DNA from 3 places in the Mesorhizobium sp. LNHC221B00 genome. Region 3 is predicted to be linked to each of the others. Evidence: riboswitches for the same ligand, from Rfam matches in the RefSeq annotation. Region 3 holds a riboswitch; each other region holds the start of a gene.
What was found. A riboswitch is a leader RNA that binds a small molecule or an ion and turns the genes downstream of it on or off. The one in region 3 is predicted to bind thiamine pyrophosphate.
Positions count from the first base shown of each region.

Region 1 (6,089 bases), on a different contig from region 3:
GTGACGGTTACGCCTGCCCATAGTACGACAGATATTCGGACGTTCGTCGATGCGCTCAGGCAGGTTCTGCAGCGGGACAATCTTGGCAAGGCTGCCTAATGTAAATGCTGGGAACGACAGGGCGCGCAGCCTCAGACCTGATTATATCAGCCGGGCTCGCCGAGGTGGAAGCGGCGGTCCGCGATCCGGTTCTGACGCCCGATCGCATCTTCGAATGTCAACGGAAAGCAGTTCCGTAACCCGCAATGACAGCTTTCGCGATCTTAAATGATGTGACTCCATGATTGAATGGGGCCGTTTGACGACTCGCTGCTTACACATCGGGCCGGTTCCAGATTCAGGGCTCACCATGAGCCGGTATGACCAGAGCGCATGTTCTTGTGCTGCGAGTTTGATGTGGCTTGGCGTGCCCTACCCGAGGGGTAGGTCACGCCCAGGCCCACGGGATCACACACCAACCCCAGCTAACCTGGTTTGAACGGAGCAAGCCTCCGACGCCGCCCTAATCAACAACGCTGCAACAGATCCTTCAAATCAATTTACAAGATTTTTACAACCGTCAGTCGTTGACAATGGTACGGCACCGCGAGTCTGAGGTCCGGCACGGCCATAAAAGTGACGCCGGTACCCTCGGACCGCCGCCAGCACGCAACATCGGGATTAACAGCAATGGTAAGAAGAAGAGCGCTCATATTGGTCGAAGGCCATAGGGGTACTGGTCAGCTATACGTCCAAGCGGCTCAGTGTCTTGGTCTTCATCCAATTACTCTGACGGCTGATCCACCTCGGTACGACTATCTTTCGGCGGAAAACGTTGAGGCAATCCGTGTCGACACTGGCAATCTCGAAGCGTTGGTCCGCGAATGTTCGCGGCTGCGTGCTACCCACGACATTGCTGGCATTACTGGCTTTGCCGGGGACCATGAATCGATCTATGCGACAGTTGGCAAGCTTTGCCGGCATTTCGATCTACCGGGACCGAACCCTGAATCGATTGAACGAAGCTGCGACAAATTCAAGCAACGCCAACTCCTCGCGCAGGCCGGCGTTCCAATACCGGCTTATCGGTTGGCAACGAATGCGGCGGAGGTAGAAAGCTCGGCTGCAGAGATCGGCCTGCCCGTGATTCTTAAGCCGGCAGTAGGCAGCGGCAGCATCGGTGTCCGATTGTGCCGCAGCCTCGAAGACGTAGCCGAACATACGACCTATCTATTGGGCGGAAAGCACATATGGCGGTCTACACCGAAAATACTCGTCGAAGAATTCGCACAGGGCCCGTTCTATAGCATTAATGTTATGGGGAATGAGGTCGTTGCGATTTGCGCCAATGACTTTGGTCCCCTCCCCCATTTCGTCATACGTGAGGTGACATATCCGGCCCTGCTAACCGATCAGGAGCGTGAGCGCATCGCCGATGTTTCGCTGAGCTGTTTGCGGGCTCTCGGCCTTGGCTGGGGGCCAACTAACATTGAACTCCGGTGCACGAAACGCGGTCCAGTTGTCATTGAAGTCAATCCGCGTCTTAGTGGCGCGCCCGACCCTCAACTGGTCCAGTTAGCTTACGGTGTCGACCTCGTCACCGAGCACATCAAGCTTGTCATTGGCGAGGAATGGGATCTGCGCAAAAAGCATTCACATACTGCGGCCGCGCGATTCCTGCTTCCTGATCAAGATGGCACCCTGGACTGGATTGGTGGCGACACTCAGGCAGCTGCTATATCAGGTGTGGCCGAGGTCAAATTGAATGTTGAACCCAAGACACCGATCGTCAGGAAGGGGGATTTCCGAGACTGGATTGGACATGTCATTGCCACTTCGCCCAGCCGTGCTGAAACCGAGGGCGCCCTTCAGCGAGCGGTCGACTTGATCGATTGGTCGATCACCCCTTTTCCGGCGACAATAGGAGGTGATCGAGAGCACGATGTTTGTGGGGCGTTCGGGCGGCCCACCAGTTCTGTTCCGATCAGGCATTGACGGCTTAAGATCCTTGAAACGCAGCAGTTCCGTCTACGTCAATGTCACATCAAGTTTGACGAGGCAAATGCAGCTTTGGCCACACCTGCCCTATCTCCCGCGGAACTTCTCCGCGACCCGTGGCGAGGCCGTCGGCCCAATTTGGGCCCAATTTGATTGCCGCCCACCGCCGCCGCAGGACGAACATGCGCTTGACAAGACAACCCCGGCCCGTTCAACCTGAGGCATTCACCAGGGGAGTCCCGGCAAGGGGCTGAGATACTGCTGGCTTTCGCGGCGCAGTGACCCGTTGAACCTGATCCAGTTCATACTGGCGTAGGGACGGTGCAAGCGCTTTGCGGGAGTTTACGCCCGAGGTCCTGTTTCGGCAGGTCGACAGAAGCGTCTTTTCATCCTTCCGGCACAGAACTGGGTCTCCAATGCAAGAGCAAAGGAGCCTCAAGATGAATGCCCTCACCCCCGCCGTCTCGACGGGACCGCTGCCCGCCTCGCGTAAGATCCACAAGCCGGGCGCTCTCCACCCACAGATCAGGGTGCCGATGCGCGAAATCTCCGTCCATCCGACAGCCGGCGAGCCGCCCGTTACCGTCTACGATCCGTCGGGCCCCTATACCGACCCGGCTGTCGAAACCAGCATCGAAAAAGGCCTGGCCCGGCTTCGCCACGAATGGATCTTGGCCCGCGGCGATGTCGAGGACTGTGACGGCCGCCATGTCCGGCCGGAGGACAACGGATTCGCGACGGGCGAACGCCTGACGCCGGAATTTCCCATCCGCCACCGACCGCTCAGGGCCAAAGCAGGCAAGGCGGTGACGCAGCTTGCCTATGCGCGCGCCGGCATCATCACACCCGAAATGGAGTTCGTTGCCATTCGCGAGAACCTTGGTCGCGAGATCCTGCACGGCAAGCTTGAGCGCGACGGCGAGGCTTTCGGCGCGACGCTGCCCGATTTCGTCACGCCCGAATTCGTGCGTGACGAGGTGGCGCGCGGACGGGCGATCATTCCCGCCAACATCAACCATCCCGAGAGCGAGCCAATGATCATCGGCCGCAATTTCCTGGTCAAGATCAACGCCAATATCGGTAACTCCGCCGTCACATCGTCGATGGCGGAAGAGGTCGAAAAGATGGTGTGGGCGATCCGCTGGGGCGCCGATACGGTGATGGACCTGTCGACCGGCCGCAACATCCACAACATCCGCGACTGGATCGTGCGCAACGCGCCGGTGCCGATCGGCACGGTGCCGCTCTACCAGGCGCTCGAAAAGGTCGGAGGCATTGCCGAGGATCTAACCTGGGAGGTCTACCGCGACACGCTGATCGAACAGGCCGAGCAAGGCGTCGACTATTTCACCATCCACGCCGGCGTGCGGCTGCATTATATCCCGCTGACCGTCGACCGGGTCACGGGTATCGTCTCGCGCGGCGGCTCGATCATGGCCAAATGGTGCCTGCACCATCACCGGGAAAGCTTCCTCTACGAGCACTTCGCGGAGATCTGCGACATCGCCAGAGCCTACGACGTCTCCTTCTCGCTCGGCGACGGCCTTCGTCCGGGCTCGATCGCCGATGCCAACGACGCGGCGCAATTCGCCGAACTGGAAACGCTCGGCGAGCTGACGAAGATCGCCTGGGCGAAGGATTGCCAGGTGATGATCGAGGGGCCCGGCCACGTGCCGATGCACAAGATCAAGGCGAACATGGACAAGCAGCTCGCCGTCTGCGGCGAGGCGCCGTTCTACACGCTTGGACCGCTGACGACCGACATCGCGCCGGGCTACGACCACATCACCTCAGGCATTGGGGCTGCCATGATCGGCTGGTTCGGCACCGCCATGCTCTGTTACGTCACGCCCAAGGAGCATCTCGGTCTTCCCGATCGCAACGACGTCAAGATCGGCGTGATCACCTACAAGATAGCCGCCCATGCCGCCGACCTGGCGAAGGGTCATCCGGCGGCGAAAGTCAGGGATGACGCCCTTTCCCGCGCGCGCTTCGAGTTCCGCTGGGAGGACCAGTTCAACCTGTCGCTCGATCCCGAAACGGCGCGGTCCTTCCACGACCAGACCTTGCCCAAGGAGGCGCACAAGGTGGCGCATTTCTGCTCGATGTGCGGGCCGAAATTCTGCTCCATGCGTATCTCTCACGACATACGCGCCGAGGCACAAAAAGAGGGCATGGCGGCGATGGCGGCGAAATACCGCGAAGGCGGCGATCTCTACCTGCCGGCGGACGAGACCGGCGCACCGCTCATACCTCAGCCACGTGAGCCATCATGAAGGTCTTGATCAAAGGGGCCGGCGTTGCCGGCCTCACCGTCGCCTTCGAGTTCGCCGCACGCGGCGCGGTGGTTACCGTTGCCGAGACAAGGCCTGCCCTTGGCGGCAATGCGTCGTGGTTCGCCGGTGGCATGTTGGCGCCGTGGTGCGAGCGTGAAAGCGCCGAGCAGCCGGTGCTGGATCTCGGACGTGACGCCGCCGACTGGTGGGACGCCGCAACGCCCGGCTTGGTAGCACGACGGGGAACGCTGGTCTTGGCCGCGCCGCGCGATGCGGGCGAGCTCGACCGGTTCGCCAGCCGCACGACGGGCTATCGGCGCGTCGAGGAAGATGAAATTGCCTTGCTGGAGCCCGACCTAGCCGGCCGCTTCCGCCGCGGATTGCTCTTCCCCGATGAGGGCCATCTTGATCCACGCCAGGCGATGGCAGCACTTCATGACAAGCTCGCGGCCATGGGTGTTGAATTCCACTTCGGCGCCGACGCCCGGCATGTTTTTGGTTTCGATCCTCAGATCGACTGTACGGGAATGGCGGCGCAAAATGACTGGCTGCGCGGCGTTCGCGGCGAAATGCTCATCCTGCGTACCCCTGATATCTCGCTGTCGCGCCCCGTCAGGCTGCTGCATCCGCGCTTTCCACTCTATGCAGTGCCGCGCACCGACCACCGTTTCATGATTGGTGCGACGATGATTGAAAGCCAGTCCGTCGGACCGGTTACGGCGCGTTCGATGATGGAACTGTTGGGTACCGCCTATGCCCTCCACCCGGCCTTTGGCGAGGCCGAGATCGTTGAAACCGGTGTCGGCGTCCGCCCAGCCTTTCCCGACAATTTGCCGCGCGTCGAAACCAAGGGTGAAATCATCGCGATCAACGGGTTCTATCGTCACGGTTTTCTCCTGGCTCCCGCCATGGCGCGCCAGGCTGCCGACCTGGTTTTCAGTCAAGACAGAACCAAGGAGCTTGCTCATGAAACTGATGGTCAACGGCGAAGCGCATGAGGTTGCCGCCACCACGCTGGCCGAGCTGCTTGCCGCGCTTGACTATGAGGGCGATTGGCTCGCGACCGCCGTCAACAACGACCTCGTGCACAAAGCCAACCGGGCGGAATTCCAATTGAACGACGGCGACCGGATCGAAATCCTCTCGGCCATGCAGGGAGGCTAGCATGTTCGACCTTCTTGGAACGACGCTTCCCTCCCGCCTGCTTCTCGGCACGGCTCAATATCCTTCGCCGGCCATCCTTGCTTATGCAGTCAGGGCATCGGGCACGGCGGTGGTGACCGTCTCGTTGCGCCGTGAAATGGCAGGCGGCAGGGCCGGCGAAAAATTCTGGTCGTTGATCCGCTCGCTTGGTGTCAGAATCCTGCCCAACACTGCTGGCTGCCACTCCGTCAAGGAAGCGGTCACGACCGCACAAATGGCGCGCGAAGTCTTCGGTACGAACTGGGTCAAGCTCGAAGTGATCGGCAACCACGACACGCTGCAGCCGGATGTGTTCGGTCTGGTCGAAGCCGCCCGCATCCTGTGTGAGGACGGTTTTGCTGTATACCCCTATACCACCGACGACCTTGTCGTCGCCGAGCGACTGCTTGCGGCGGGCTGCAAGGTCTTGATGCCGTGGTGCGCGCCGATCGGTTCCGCTCTCGGACCGATCAACATCACGGCGCTGCGCTCGATGCGCGGACATTTCCCTGATGTTCCGCTGATCGTGGATGCGGGGCTCGGACGGCCGTCGCACGCGGCAACCGTCATGGAGCTCGGCTTTGACGCCGTACTCCTGAACACCGCGGTCGCCAAGGCGGCCGATCCGGTCGGCATGGCGCGTGCGTTCGGCAA
Region 1 covers NZ_AYWR01000011.1:346,191-352,279, reverse strand. The annotation lists gene hemA (5-aminolevulinate synthase) at 1-99, shown strand, start outside; gene X741_RS150720 (acetyl-CoA carboxylase biotin carboxylase subunit family protein) at 670-1,974, shown strand; TPP riboswitch at 2,198-2,314, shown strand; gene thiC (phosphomethylpyrimidine synthase ThiC) at 2,418-4,253, shown strand; gene thiO (glycine oxidase ThiO) at 4,250-5,251, shown strand; gene thiS (sulfur carrier protein ThiS) at 5,220-5,417, shown strand; gene X741_RS150740 (thiazole synthase) at 5,419-6,089, shown strand, end outside.
Region 1: it holds a riboswitch for thiamine pyrophosphate, as region 3 does, so the genes downstream of both, thiC (phosphomethylpyrimidine synthase ThiC) here and thiB (thiamine ABC transporter substrate binding subunit) in region 3, are expected to answer to the same signal.

Region 2 (6,089 bases), on a different contig from region 3:
TGGGCGCTCGGCTTTGCCGGCGGCAAATATCTCTACCAGACAGTGGCGGGCTCGCCCGATTCGCAGACCCTGACCACAGCTCAGGTGAGCGAACAGATTCAGAGCCAGGGAAGCCAGATATTCATGGCAATCCAGCAGGAGTTTCCAGACGACTATGACGCCGTCGTGGAAAAGATCACTGCCGTGGCCAGACTTGGAAACGTGGAGCAAGTGCGAAACACGAGCAGGATCGCGGTCGCCAGCCTCAGGCAAAAATATGCATCCCTGCTGTCTTCGTCCCCAGACAGCAATGCCGCCGAGGCGCTGCGTGCACAATTGGCCATGCTCAACCATGTCATGGCGCGGGAAACCGCAATCACTTGCAACAACTACCTTCGCAACGGGCCGGACGCGCTCAGCATGCCGGATCAGGACTTTCTGACCGACATGGACAAGATCGGAGCCACCCTGTTCCACGCCTTCGGCGCGGCGAAGAAGAGCGGTCTGGCTGCCGCTTCAGCCAGCGATGAGGACTGGTCACTGCTGGCCGACGCTTTCATCAACGCTGGCGGCACTCCCACCGACATGAATGCCATTGCCAATGTCAGCCCGGAATTCGAAGGTCTCTGCCCGGCAGTCGCGAAACTATATACATCCGCTCTTTCGCTGCAGGGCGAGCCCGGGCGGCACGTCTATGAGATCGCCCGGAATTAGCCAAGGTCTGCGCATCCGCGCGATTGATGAGGACGACCCATCAGTTCCGAGAGCCGGATTGGCCTCCCCTAGCCCAAAGTTGAATTGCTGAAATACTTCGTGAAATCAGGGCGTTGCGTCAGAACCTTGCCATCGGCGTCGCGCAGAATGCCCGCAGCGAAAAGATAGTCGCCGATCGCATCCATCTTGGCCGGATCCATCGTGCCGGTGGCGCCGTTTTCCGCGCGCAGATAGTGCCCGTCGATCAGCACCTTCAGCGAGGCCTCGATCAGCGCCGGATTGGTCAGCGCATCCTTGTTGGCGGCGATGAGCAACGCGGCCGCTTCATCGGGATGCTCGACGGCGAACCGGTAGCCGCGCTGCGTCGCCTCGATGAAGGCCTCCGCAAGCTTAGGGTTCGCTGACAGATACGCCTCGCTTGACGAGATCAGCGTCGTGTGCTCGTCGGGCACGCCATAGTCGGCATAGACGAAGCTGCGCTGATGGACGCCTTTGAGTTCGGCCTCGACGCCCTCCCAGGTCAAAACCTCCAGCGTGAAGTCGACGGTGCCGTTGGCAAGGGCTTCGTAGGCGGAGGTGCCGAGCGTCACCGTTTCGAAATTGCCCTTGCCGCCATCGTGGCGGATGATGGTCGAGATCAGCGCGTTTTCCCAGGCGCTGCCGAAACCGCCATAGGTCAGGCCGTCAAGGTCCTTCGGGCTCTTGATGTCGCTGCGCGCGGCATTGAACACCAGCCGGCCGGTTTCAGACTGCACTACCGCGTAGACAGCTTTCAAGTCAGCTCCAGCGGTTTTCTGGCTGAACAGGCTAATGGTGCCGTTGATGCCGAAATCGGCGACACGGTTGGCGACCAGCGTGCCGGCGCCGGTATCGCTGTATGGCAGAATGTCGACCTCGAGGCCGGCGCCGGAATAAAACCCTTTGTCGCGGGCGACGAACAGCCCGATGTGGTTGGTGTTGACCGTCCAGTCCAAAGCGACGGTGATTTTCTGCATCGCCGCGAAAGAGCGGCCCGGTCCGGCGATCAGCGGAAGACCGCTGGCGAGGGTAAGCAGCAAGGCCTGCCGGCGCGTCAGATCAGTCATGTTCATGTCCTTTGGAGGGTTGAGGGTTGAGCAAAATGTCGAGGATCTCGGCCTCGAGTGCGATGGCCTGGCGCGCGGCGGCACCGGTCGGGTCGCGCGGACGCGGCAACGGCACCCTGATCTCGCGCAGCACACGGGCCGGGCGCGTCGACAGCACATAGATGCGGTCGGACAGGTATACGGCTTCGCGCACATCGTGGGTAACGAGCAGTGCCGTCCAGCGATGATGCCGCCACATCTGCTCGAGCCAGCGCTGCATGGCGGCGCGGGTCAGTGCGTCGAGCGCGCCGAACGGCTCGTCGAGCAAAAGCATGTCGCGCTCCTGCACAACGGTGCGCAACAGCGCCGCGCGCTGGCGCATGCCGCCCGAAAGCTGCGCCGGAAAGTGCCGCTCGAAACCGGCAAGCCCGAATTCGGCGAACAGCGGCGCGACCCGCGCCCGTGCTGCCTTGCGCTTGATGCCTTGCACTTCGGGCCCGAGTGTCGCGTTGTCGAGGATGCGTCGCCACGGCATCAACGCATCGCGCTGTGGCATGAAGGCAAAATGCCGGCCATGATCGTCGAGCGGCGCGCCGTCGAACAACATCTCGCCTCCGCCATGTTCAGCGCCGGTCAGAAGCTGGAACAGCGTCGACTTGCCGGCGCCCGAAGGCCCGAGGATCGAGACGAATTCGCCGGCACCGACGTTGAGCGAAATGTCGGCAAGCACGTCGAGCCCGCCAAACGCCTTGCGCACATGTCGCAATTCGAGCCGGCTCATCTTCGCGCCGCCTTTGCCGCGGCTTGCTTGCCCGCGGCCCGTTCCCAGGGCATGGCAAAGCGCTGCAGCAGCACCGTCAATCCGAACAGGATGAGAGTAAGCGCGGCGCTGACGCCGACGGCGGCCAGCACCAGGTCGGGGCGAAAATTGTTCTTGGCGTTGAGCATGTAGATGCCCAGCCCTTTGGCGGCACCCGCATATTCGGCAAAGATGGCGCCGACAACGGCATAGGTGATGGAGATTCGCAGGCCAGCGAAGAAATATGGCAGTGCCGAAGGCAGCCGCGCCAGAACGAAGACGCGCCAGCGCCCTGCCCCCATGGCGCGTAGCATCTGGCCGATCTCGGGCTCGGTTGCCTCGTAGCCCTCGACCAGCGCCACCAGCATCGGGAAGAAGGTGACCAGCGCCACCAGCATGATCTTGGGCGCCAGCCCGAAGCCGAACCACAGCACCACCAGCGGCGCGATCGCAACCAGCGGCAAGGTCTGGCTGACGATGAAGACGGGAAAAAGCGCGCGCCGCAGCGGTTGGAAGAAGTCGACCAGCATCGACAGCGCGAAAGCGGCGCTGAGTGAAAAGACGAAACCGATGAGCGTGGCGCGGATAGTGGGAACTGCGTTGTCGACCAGCGCGTCACGATTGAGCATCGCCTGCTCAAAGACACGTGAGGGCGCCGGCAGCGTCGTCGGCTTGATGCCGGAATAGGTAGCGTAGAGTTCCCAGGCCACGAGCAGCAGCCCGACCGACATTATGGCCGGCACTGCCTTGGCGAGGATGCCCGCGAGGTGACGCGGCCGGTTGAATGACGATGAGACCACGAGAGGACAACCTTGACGGTCGCGCATCGGCGCGAGCGGTTCAGACAGCGGTGGGGCTGTTGGCGGAAACCGTGACGTCGAGGGTTACATGGCCGGCACCCGGCCCGAAGCGGCAGAAAGCTTCGTTGAGCGCCGAAAAGATCGCGCCCGTATCGCCGCGCAGTTTGGTGCAGAAATTCTTGGAGCGATCGTAGACGCCGGACTGTTTCAAGAAATCGATGCAACCATAGATCTCGTCCATGTGGTCGCCGGTACCCATCACATAAAGCGAGAATTGCGCCGCCGCCGGCTGGCCGGTGGCGACCGCGCCATGCACGGCTGCGATGGCGGCTTCCTTGCGCGGGCCGAGCGGCCCGACAGGCCCGCCGAAGGCCTCGGAGCGGCAGATCGGATCGTCCGGCTCGCCTGGGCAGCCACGCGAAATGGCGGCTGACAAAACGCAATGCTTGCCGCTGCGCGCGGCCTCCACGAACAGGTCGCGCAGAGCCGGGAACAGCACTTCGGGCGGCCCGACCAGCAAGGTCGAGATGTCGTCGGTCTCGATCCTGAGCCGGTCACGATAGGGATCGAGCGCACCGAGCGCGCCCAAAATGACGCCGACGAAATCATCGGCCATGGGATATAGGGAAATCTGTGCGCCTGAAAACATAGCCCGCCTCGCTCCGCTGGTATTACCCAGATCAGCTTCTAGGGTCTGTGGGCTTGCCGCCCCCGTCTCAGCCCCGACCGTACGGAGCACCCCTGTGGATGGGCGCGTTAAAGCACCATTCGACCGATTGGGGAAGCCGTTTTTTTCAGCGAACTGCGCCAAAAGCATTGCGCCAGAGCGGGAGCGGTTGGCTCTGCCGGCGCGAGAATTTATCGGGAACCTTCACCAGACCGAGCGGTTGTCCTACCAGTCGCGACGCGACGAGTTCACAGAAAATGGAGACAAACCATGTTCATGAGAATCCTCGCAGCTTCGACGCTCACCATCGGCCTGGCCACATCGGCCATGGCGCAGAGCAATGGCACAAGCGGCACCGACGGAGCCGGTAGCGGCAGATCGGTCACGGTCGATCCTAATACGCCAGCTTCGCCGAACACGGTCGACCCGTCGGTGACCAACAGCACGACTGGCACGCTGGATGATATGAATTCCAACGCGGATCGGAATTGCCCTGCCCATCCACAGGGCGCGCAGCCCGATGCCAATGGCACGTCGCCGGGCACCACAGCGCCGACGGTTAACGACAACCATTGCGGCAAGTAGGATTTGCAATGAGAAGAAGCCGCGGAGCGCTCGCTCCGCGGCTTCTCAAATCCTGTCGCATGGCTGAATCCATGGCACCGCTTTTTCTCGAACCGGCAGCTTCCAGCCTGGCCTGACGAAATGGCAGGTGTAGCCGTTGGGATATTTCTCCAGATAATCCTGATGCTCCGGCTCGGCCTCCCAGAAGGCACCAGCCGGCGCGACTTCGGTGACGACCTTGCCGGGCCACAGCCCAGAGGCATCCACGTCGGCGATGGTGTCCTGTGCGACGTTCTTTTGCTCGTCGCTGGTATAGTAGATCGCCGAACGGTAACTCATCCCGACATCGTTGCCCTGTCGGTTGCGTGTCGTCGGATCGTGGATCTGGAAAAAACGCTCCAGCAGCGTCCGATAGCTAATCACGGCCGGATCGAAATTGATCTCGATCGCCTCGGCGTGCGTGCCATGATTGCGATAGGTGGCGTTTGGCACATCGCCGCCCGAGTAGCCGACACGAGTCGAGATGACGCCGGGATAGCGCCGTATCAGATCCTGCATGCCCCAGAAACAGCCGCCGGCAAGCACTGCGCGTTCGGTCGAAGTCGCCATGTCACCTCTCCTCAAAAAGCAATTCACAGAAAACGGACCGCGGTTCCGTCTTGAATTGCACGACAACAAATTGGATTTCCCATAAATGGGCATTGTCGGCGACTTCGTCCAGTCGCCCGAACGCGGCGCCGGCAGTGCGTGCGGCCATGCACCGACGAAATAGCACGACGCGGAATGGAATCGTGGACTTCAGCTGTGCGGTTGTCCAGTCGGGCCGTCGACAGCAACCGGCAGGCGCGCGCCGGGCGGGATGGCGGCAAAACTGATCGCCACCGGCGGCGCCTCTTGCGACCAGTTGAAAAGGACGGTCTTGACCTGAATGTTGTCCAGCCATGCGTGCAGCTGCGGTGGCACGCGACTGCCCGGCCAAACCATCAGCATGCCGTGGTCGTGCAACCGCTTCGGTGTGATCCAGGGTGCGAACCGCATATCGAGGTCGGTGAAAATCGACGGCTTGTCATAGGCATTGAGACCCGCCAGCATCGCCAGATTGGTGTCGCCGCCGACGATGTCGAGTCGGCCGGGCACAGCCGCGTGCCAGACCGCCTCGGCCTCGTCTGAGATCGGTCGTGCCGGCCAGCAAACGGCGTCCATGCGCCCGCGCACATTGCAGTCCGTCCAGCGGATGGCCGCATAGGCGCCTGACATGCCGATGATGCAGATGAATGCGCAGATCGTCAGTTTTCGCATCTCTGTGGCGCCAAGCCGATGGCTCAAGAACGCGAGCGCGACGACGCCGACAAGATTGTACATCGGCGCGCCCCAGGCTTCGCCGGTGCCGGTAAACAGCGAGGCGACCATGACCAGCGCCGCGGGCCCAAGGCCCATCCACATGAGATAAACACGCGAGCCGCGCTCGACGGGCTCTTGCGGAGCCGGCGAGTGCCGCAGCA
Region 2 covers NZ_AYWR01000023.1:63,025-69,113, reverse strand. The annotation lists gene X741_RS142690 (hypothetical protein) at 1-693, shown strand, start outside; gene X741_RS142695 (ABC transporter substrate-binding protein) at 762-1,778, opposite strand; gene X741_RS142700 (ABC transporter ATP-binding protein) at 1,771-2,538, opposite strand; gene X741_RS142705 (ABC transporter permease) at 2,535-3,287, opposite strand; gene X741_RS142710 (YkoF family thiamine/hydroxymethylpyrimidine-binding protein) at 3,397-4,005, opposite strand; TPP riboswitch at 3,996-4,109, opposite strand; gene X741_RS142715 (hypothetical protein) at 4,294-4,608, shown strand; gene msrA (peptide-methionine (S)-S-oxide reductase MsrA) at 4,654-5,196, opposite strand; gene X741_RS142725 (glycosyltransferase family 39 protein) at 5,386-6,089, opposite strand, start outside.
Region 2: it holds a riboswitch for thiamine pyrophosphate, as region 3 does, so the genes downstream of both, X741_RS142710 (YkoF family thiamine/hydroxymethylpyrimidine-binding protein) here and thiB (thiamine ABC transporter substrate binding subunit) in region 3, are expected to answer to the same signal.

Region 3 (6,089 bases):
GGCATATTCGACCCAGCGGCGGCCGCCGTCCGGCGCGATGATGCTGGTGACGGTGCGGTCGAGGAAATCGCGGTCGTGGCTGACCAGGATGACGGTTCCGGCGAAACCGGCGACCAGTTCCTGCAGGAGTTCCAGCGTCTCCATGTCGAGATCGTTGGTCGGCTCGTCGAGCACCAGGAGGTTCGCCGGCCGCGCCAGCACGCGCGCCAGGATCAGCCGCGCCCGCTCGCCACCGGACAGTTCGCGCACCGGCGTGCGCGCCTGTTCGGGCTTGAACAGGAAATCCTTCATGTAGGAGACGACATGGCGCTGCTCGCCATTGATGACGAGGTTTTCGCCGCGCCCATCGGTGAGGTATTGCGCCAGGGTTTCCTGCGGGTCGACCGCTTCGCGCTTCTGGTCGAGCGTGGCGATTTCGAGATTGGTGCCGAGCCGGACCGAGCCTGCATCCGGCGTCAGTTCGCCGGTCAGCATCTTCAAAAGCGTCGTCTTGCCGGCGCCGTTCGGCCCGACGAGGCCGACGCGGTCGCCGCGCTGGATGCGGGTCGAGAACCCCTTGACGACGGTGAGATCGCCAAAACTCTTCTCGATGTTCTTGGCTTCGATCACCAGCTTGCCGGATTCGGCGGCGTCGCTGGCCACCATGGTCGCCGAACCCTCGGCGCCGCGATGGCCGCGAAAATTCTTGCGCATGGTCTGCAACTCGCCGAGGCGGCGCATGTTGCGCTTGCGCCGCGCCGTTACGCCATAGCGCAGCCAGTGCTCCTCGCGCACGATCTGGCGGCCGAGCTTGTGCTGCTCGCGCTCTTCCTCTTCCAGCACCTGATCGCGCCATTCCTCGAAATGGCCAAAACCCTTGTCGAGCCTGCGGGTCTGGCCGCGGTCGAGCCAGATGGTGGCGCGCGAGACGCGTTCGAGGAAACGGCGGTCGTGCGAGATGACGACGAGTGCCGACGAGGTGCGGACAAGCTCTTCTTCCAGCCACTCGATGACCGACAGATCGAGATGGTTGGTCGGCTCATCAAGCAGCAGGATGTCCGGTTCCGGCGCCATGACGCGGGCAAGGGCGGCGCGCCTGGCCTCGCCGCCGGACAGATCGTTCGGCCGCTCCTCGCCCGTCAGGCCGAGATGCTCCATCAGATAGCTGGCGCGGTAGGGATCATCGGCGGGGCCGAGGCCTGCCTCGACATAGGCGCGGACCGTCGCGAAGCCTTCCATGTCGGGCATCTGCGGCAGATAGCGCACCGTCGCCGACGGTTGGCGGAACACCTCGCCGTCCTGCGGTTCGATCAGGCCGGCGGCGATCTTGAGCAGCGTCGACTTGCCCGAGCCGTTGCGGCCGACCAGCGCGATCTTGTCGCCGGCCGAAGCGGTCAAGGCGGCGCCATCGAGCAGCGGCGTGCCGCCGAAGGTCAGTTTAATCCCGTCGAGATTGAGAAGAGGCGGGGCCATGTCAGCTTTCGGGCAAGGGATAGGGATGAGCGAGCAGCAGCGCGCGGCCATGGCCGAGCGCGATTTCGAGGCCCCCCCTGACCTCGTTGGAGATGGTCAGCGATGAACCGAAGGCCACCTCGACATGGTTCAGCGGCCATTTGGCGCCGGTGACGGTCAGGCCGGCGAGGTCTGAAAAGCCGAGGATCGAAAACAGCGTGCCGTCGGCATAGTCGAAGCCCGCCTTTCCCAACAGCAAGGGCACGCCTTCCTGGGCGCCGCTGGTCAGCACCACTCCGGTGCCGGTCTCGGCCAGCCGCAGGGCGAGCGACAGATGCAGGAAAGCATGGTCGGCCCGTTTGCCGCCGAAAGCGCCTGCCAGCACCAGCCGGGTCGCGCCGCGCGCGAGCGCGGCGGCGATCGCCAGTTCGCCATCGGTCTTGTCCTTCTCCGGCGGAAAGGTCTGGCGGGGCACGGCGGCCAGATCGTCAGGCAGATTGGCCGGCACCGAATCGAAATCACCCACCCAGAGTTCCGGGACAAGGCCGAGCAGCCGCGCATGGCCGATGCCGGCGTCGGCGGCGATCACGCGGCAGCCTTCGATCTGGCGGTCGAGCCGCGGCGTGCGGATGAGATCGCCGCCAAGCAGGATGGTGAATGTGCTCATATCGTGTGGCCCTTACCAGCCCGACACGCGAAACGGAAGGCGGCAAACTCCCACTTGCGCGGTTCATTGGCCCGGCCTATGTGTCGAAACGCTCTAACGGGGTGCCGGACGCGATCTTCGCGGACCGGCTGAGAGGCAGTCTCGCCAACCCGCTGAACCTGATCCGGTTTGTACCGGCGGAGGGATTAGACGTTTCGGACAGTCCGACGCCTCAATTCCTTTCAACTCGAACGAAGGAGGCGCCGATGCGCACGCTTTTATACTCTCTTGTCTCGGCAGCGGTTCTGGCGCTGTCCGGGCCGGCCTTGGCCAAGGACAAGCTCACCGTCTACACCTATGAAAGCTTCACCGCCGACTGGGGTCCAGGCCCCGTGGTGAAGAAGGAATTCGAGGCCGAATGCGGCTGCGATGTCGAGTTCGTCTCGGTCGCCGACGGCGTGGCGCTGCTCAACCGCGTCAAGCTCGAAGGGGCCTCGACCAAGGCCGATATCGTGCTCGGCCTCGACACCAATCTCACCGCCGACGCCAAGGCGACAGGCCTGTTCGCGCCGCATGGCGCGGTCAGCGACGTCAATGTGCCGGGCGGCTGGAGCGACGATACTTTCGTCCCCTTCGACTATGGCTACTTCGCCGTCGTCTATGACACGCAGAAGCTGAAGACACCGCCCAAAAGCCTTAAGGATCTGGTCGAAGGCAGTGCGGACGACAAGATCGTCATCCAGGATCCGCGCACCTCGACGCCGGGTCTCGGCCTGCTTTTGTGGGTGAAGTCGGTCTATGGCGACAAGGCACCGGAGGCCTGGGCCAAGCTCAAGGCGAAGGTGCTGACGGTGACGCCGGGCTGGAGCGAGGCCTACGGCCTGTTCACCAAGGGCGAGGCGCCGATGGTGCTGTCCTACACCACGTCGCCGGCCTATCACATGATCGCCGAGAAGACCGAGCGCTACCAGGCGGCGTCCTTCGAGGAGGGCGAATACCTGCAGATCGAGGTTGCCGGCATCACCACCACGGGCGCCAAGAACCCGCTGGCGGCAAAGTTCATGGCCTTCATGACCAGCCCGAAGTTCCAGGACGCTATCCCCGAGACCAACTGGATGTTCCCCGCCGGCAAGACCGACAAGCCGCTCAACCCGGCCTTCGACAAACTGGTCAAGCCGACCAAGACCTTGCTGTTCAGCCCGCAGGAGGTCGCCGCCAACCGCAAGGCCTGGGTGGACGAATGGCTTTCGGTGATGAGCAAGTAGGGTTCAAGTCTCGTCGGATGTTTGCGCCAAGCCGCCCCCCTCTGGCCTGCCGGCCATCTCCCCCTCAAGGGGGGAGATTGGCAGTTTTGGCGCCTAGCCAAGTCCAGCAGCATTGGAGAATAGCGAAAGCCTCCGCGTGCGCAATCTCCCCCCTTGAGGGGGAGATGTCCGGCAGGACAGAGGGGGGTGGGCTCGGCCTTCGCCAGGTATTTCCTTCGATCGATACCCACCACAGTGTTGGGTAGCGCGAAATGCATACGCGCCACCCCACCGACCCCCGCGTCAGCGCCGGCATCATCGCGCTTTCCGCGATCGCGCTGCTGATCGGTGGCGCGTTTACCGGGTTGCTCGTCGAAGGCGCTGACGATTTCTCCGGCGCTTGGGCGGCCTTCGATCCCTATCTGCTGCGCGTCGTGCGCTTCACGCTCTGGCAGGCCGCCCTTTCGACACTTCTGTCGGTCATGCCGGCGCTGTTCGTGGCGCGTGCGCTGTCGCGGCACCCGCTCTTCCCGGGCCGCGCCTTCATGCTGCAGCTCTTCGCCGTGCCGCTGGCGTTGCCGGCCATCGTCGCGGCGCTCGGGATCCTGGCGCTTTACGGCCGCGCCGGTTATTTCGCCGGCCTGTTCGGCGCGGTCGGCGGCCAGGGCTGGCCAGGCATTTACGGCCTGTCCGGCATCCTCGTCGCCCATGTCTTCTTCAACCTGCCGCTCAGCACGCGGCTGTTCCTCGAGGCACTGCAGACCATTCCTGCCGACCAGTGGCGGCTGGCGAGCCAGCTTGGCATGGGCGCGGGGCCGGCGTTCCGGCTGATCGAATGGCCGACGCTGCGCGCCGCCTTGCCCGGCGTCGCCGGGCTCGTCTTCATGCTCTGCATTACCTCCTTCACCATCGTGCTGACGCTCGGCGGCGGACCAAGCGCGACGACGCTGGAAGTCGGCATCTATCAGGCGCTGCGCTTCGATTTCGATCCCGCGCGGGCGGTCGCGCTGACGCTGCTGCAGATCGCCTTGACCTTCATCGTGGTGCTGACGCTGACGCGGCTTGGCACCAATATCGTCGGCGACACCAACCTGCCGGTCGCACCGCGCCGTTATCTCTCCGTCAACCGGACCGAGACCTGGCTGAACGCGGCGCTCATCGTGCTGGCGCTGCTGTTCGTTGCCGGACCGATGGCGGCCACGGTGATCGCCGGGCTTGGCGCCGATCTCGGCCGGCTCGCCGGCGAGGCCGCAGTCCGGCAGGCGACGCTGACGAGTGCGGTGCTGGCCTTCCTATCGGCGCTGCTTTCGGTGATGCTGTCGCTGGCCTTGACCATGGCGCGCCGGGCGCTGGCGCTGAACCGCCGCTCTGGGCCAAGGACGCTGCTCGAACACGCCACCGATACCGGCGCGGGGTTCGTCCTGGTCGTGCCGCCGATCGTCATCGGCGCCGGCTGGTTCCTGCTGCTGCGCCATGCCGGCGATGTCTTCGCCATCGCCCCGATCATGGTCGTCACCGTCAATGCGGTGATGGCGATGCCTTTCGCGTTGCGCGCCGTCCGTCCCGCCTATGATGCGGGCAGCGAGCGTCACGAACGGCTCTGCGCGCAGCTCGGCATGGCTGGCTGGGCCAGGCTGCGGCTGGTCGACTGGCCGTCGCTGCGGCGGCCGCTCGCCACCGCCTTCGCCTTCGCCATGGCGCTGTCGCTTGGCGATCTCGGTGTCATCGCGCTGTTCGGCAGTGATTCCGTGCAGACATTGCCCTACCTTCTGCTGGCGCGCATGGGCAGCTACCGCACCGCGGACGCCGCCGGCCTGGCACTGTTGCTCGGCCTGGTTTGCCTGGCGCTGGTCCTGGCAGCGGACCGGCTGGGAAAAGGAATGGCCCGCGATGTCTGACGGGGCGATTGGCAGGAAAGACGGGGCGATTGGCAGGAAAGACGGGGCGATTGGCAGGAAAGGTGTTCCGGTGCGGCTGGATAAGGTTTCGTTCAGCTATGGCGAGGCGCCGCTTGCCTTCGATGTCGCGTTCGCGGCGGCGGAAATCACCGCCATTATGGGGCCGAGCGGCTCGGGCAAATCGACGCTGCTCAACCTGGTCGCCGGGTTCGAGACGCCACGCTCCGGCCGTGTGCTGATCGGTGGGGCCGATGTCGGCGGAGCGCCTCCGGCGGCGCGGCCGGTGTCGATGGTGTTCCAGGAAAACAACCTTTTCGCTCATCTCAGCGTCGAGCAGAATGTCGGGCTCGGCCGCTCGCCGTCGCTGCGGCTGACCGAGGCCGACCGCGCGGCGATTGCCGACGCGCTTGCGCGCACCGGCCTTGCCGGCAAGGAACAACGCTTACCGCGCGAACTCTCTGGCGGTGAGCGCCAGCGCGTCGCCCTGGCCCGCGTGCTGGTGCGCGATCGTCCGGTGCTGCTGCTCGACGAACCCTTCGCCTCGCTCGGGCCCGCTTTGCGCGACGACATGCTCGATCTGGTTGCCCACGTCCATGCCGACCATGGCATGACGGTGCTGTTCGTCACGCACCAGCCGCAGGATGCCTGCCGGATCGGCCAGAATGTAGTGTTTCTGGACAATGGCGCCGTCGCGGCCACCGGCTCCGCCGCCGATTTCTTTGCCGGGGCTGGTCCCGAGGCGTTCCGGCGCTATATCGGTGCCGGTGCTGGGGATGCCGTATCACGAGATATTGCCCGGAAGCGGACATAATTTACGGTCAAACCGGCTTCGGGCGAAGTGGCGCTTGCTTGCCATGGCAGACGTAGTGT
Region 3 covers NZ_AYWR01000004.1:322,158-328,246, reverse strand. The annotation lists gene X741_RS158475 (ABC-F family ATP-binding cassette domain-containing protein) at 1-1,452, opposite strand, end outside; gene X741_RS158480 (thiamine diphosphokinase) at 1,454-2,098, opposite strand; TPP riboswitch at 2,186-2,300, shown strand; gene thiB (thiamine ABC transporter substrate binding subunit) at 2,344-3,342, shown strand; gene thiP (thiamine/thiamine pyrophosphate ABC transporter permease) at 3,594-5,219, shown strand; gene thiQ (thiamine ABC transporter ATP-binding protein) at 5,212-6,030, shown strand.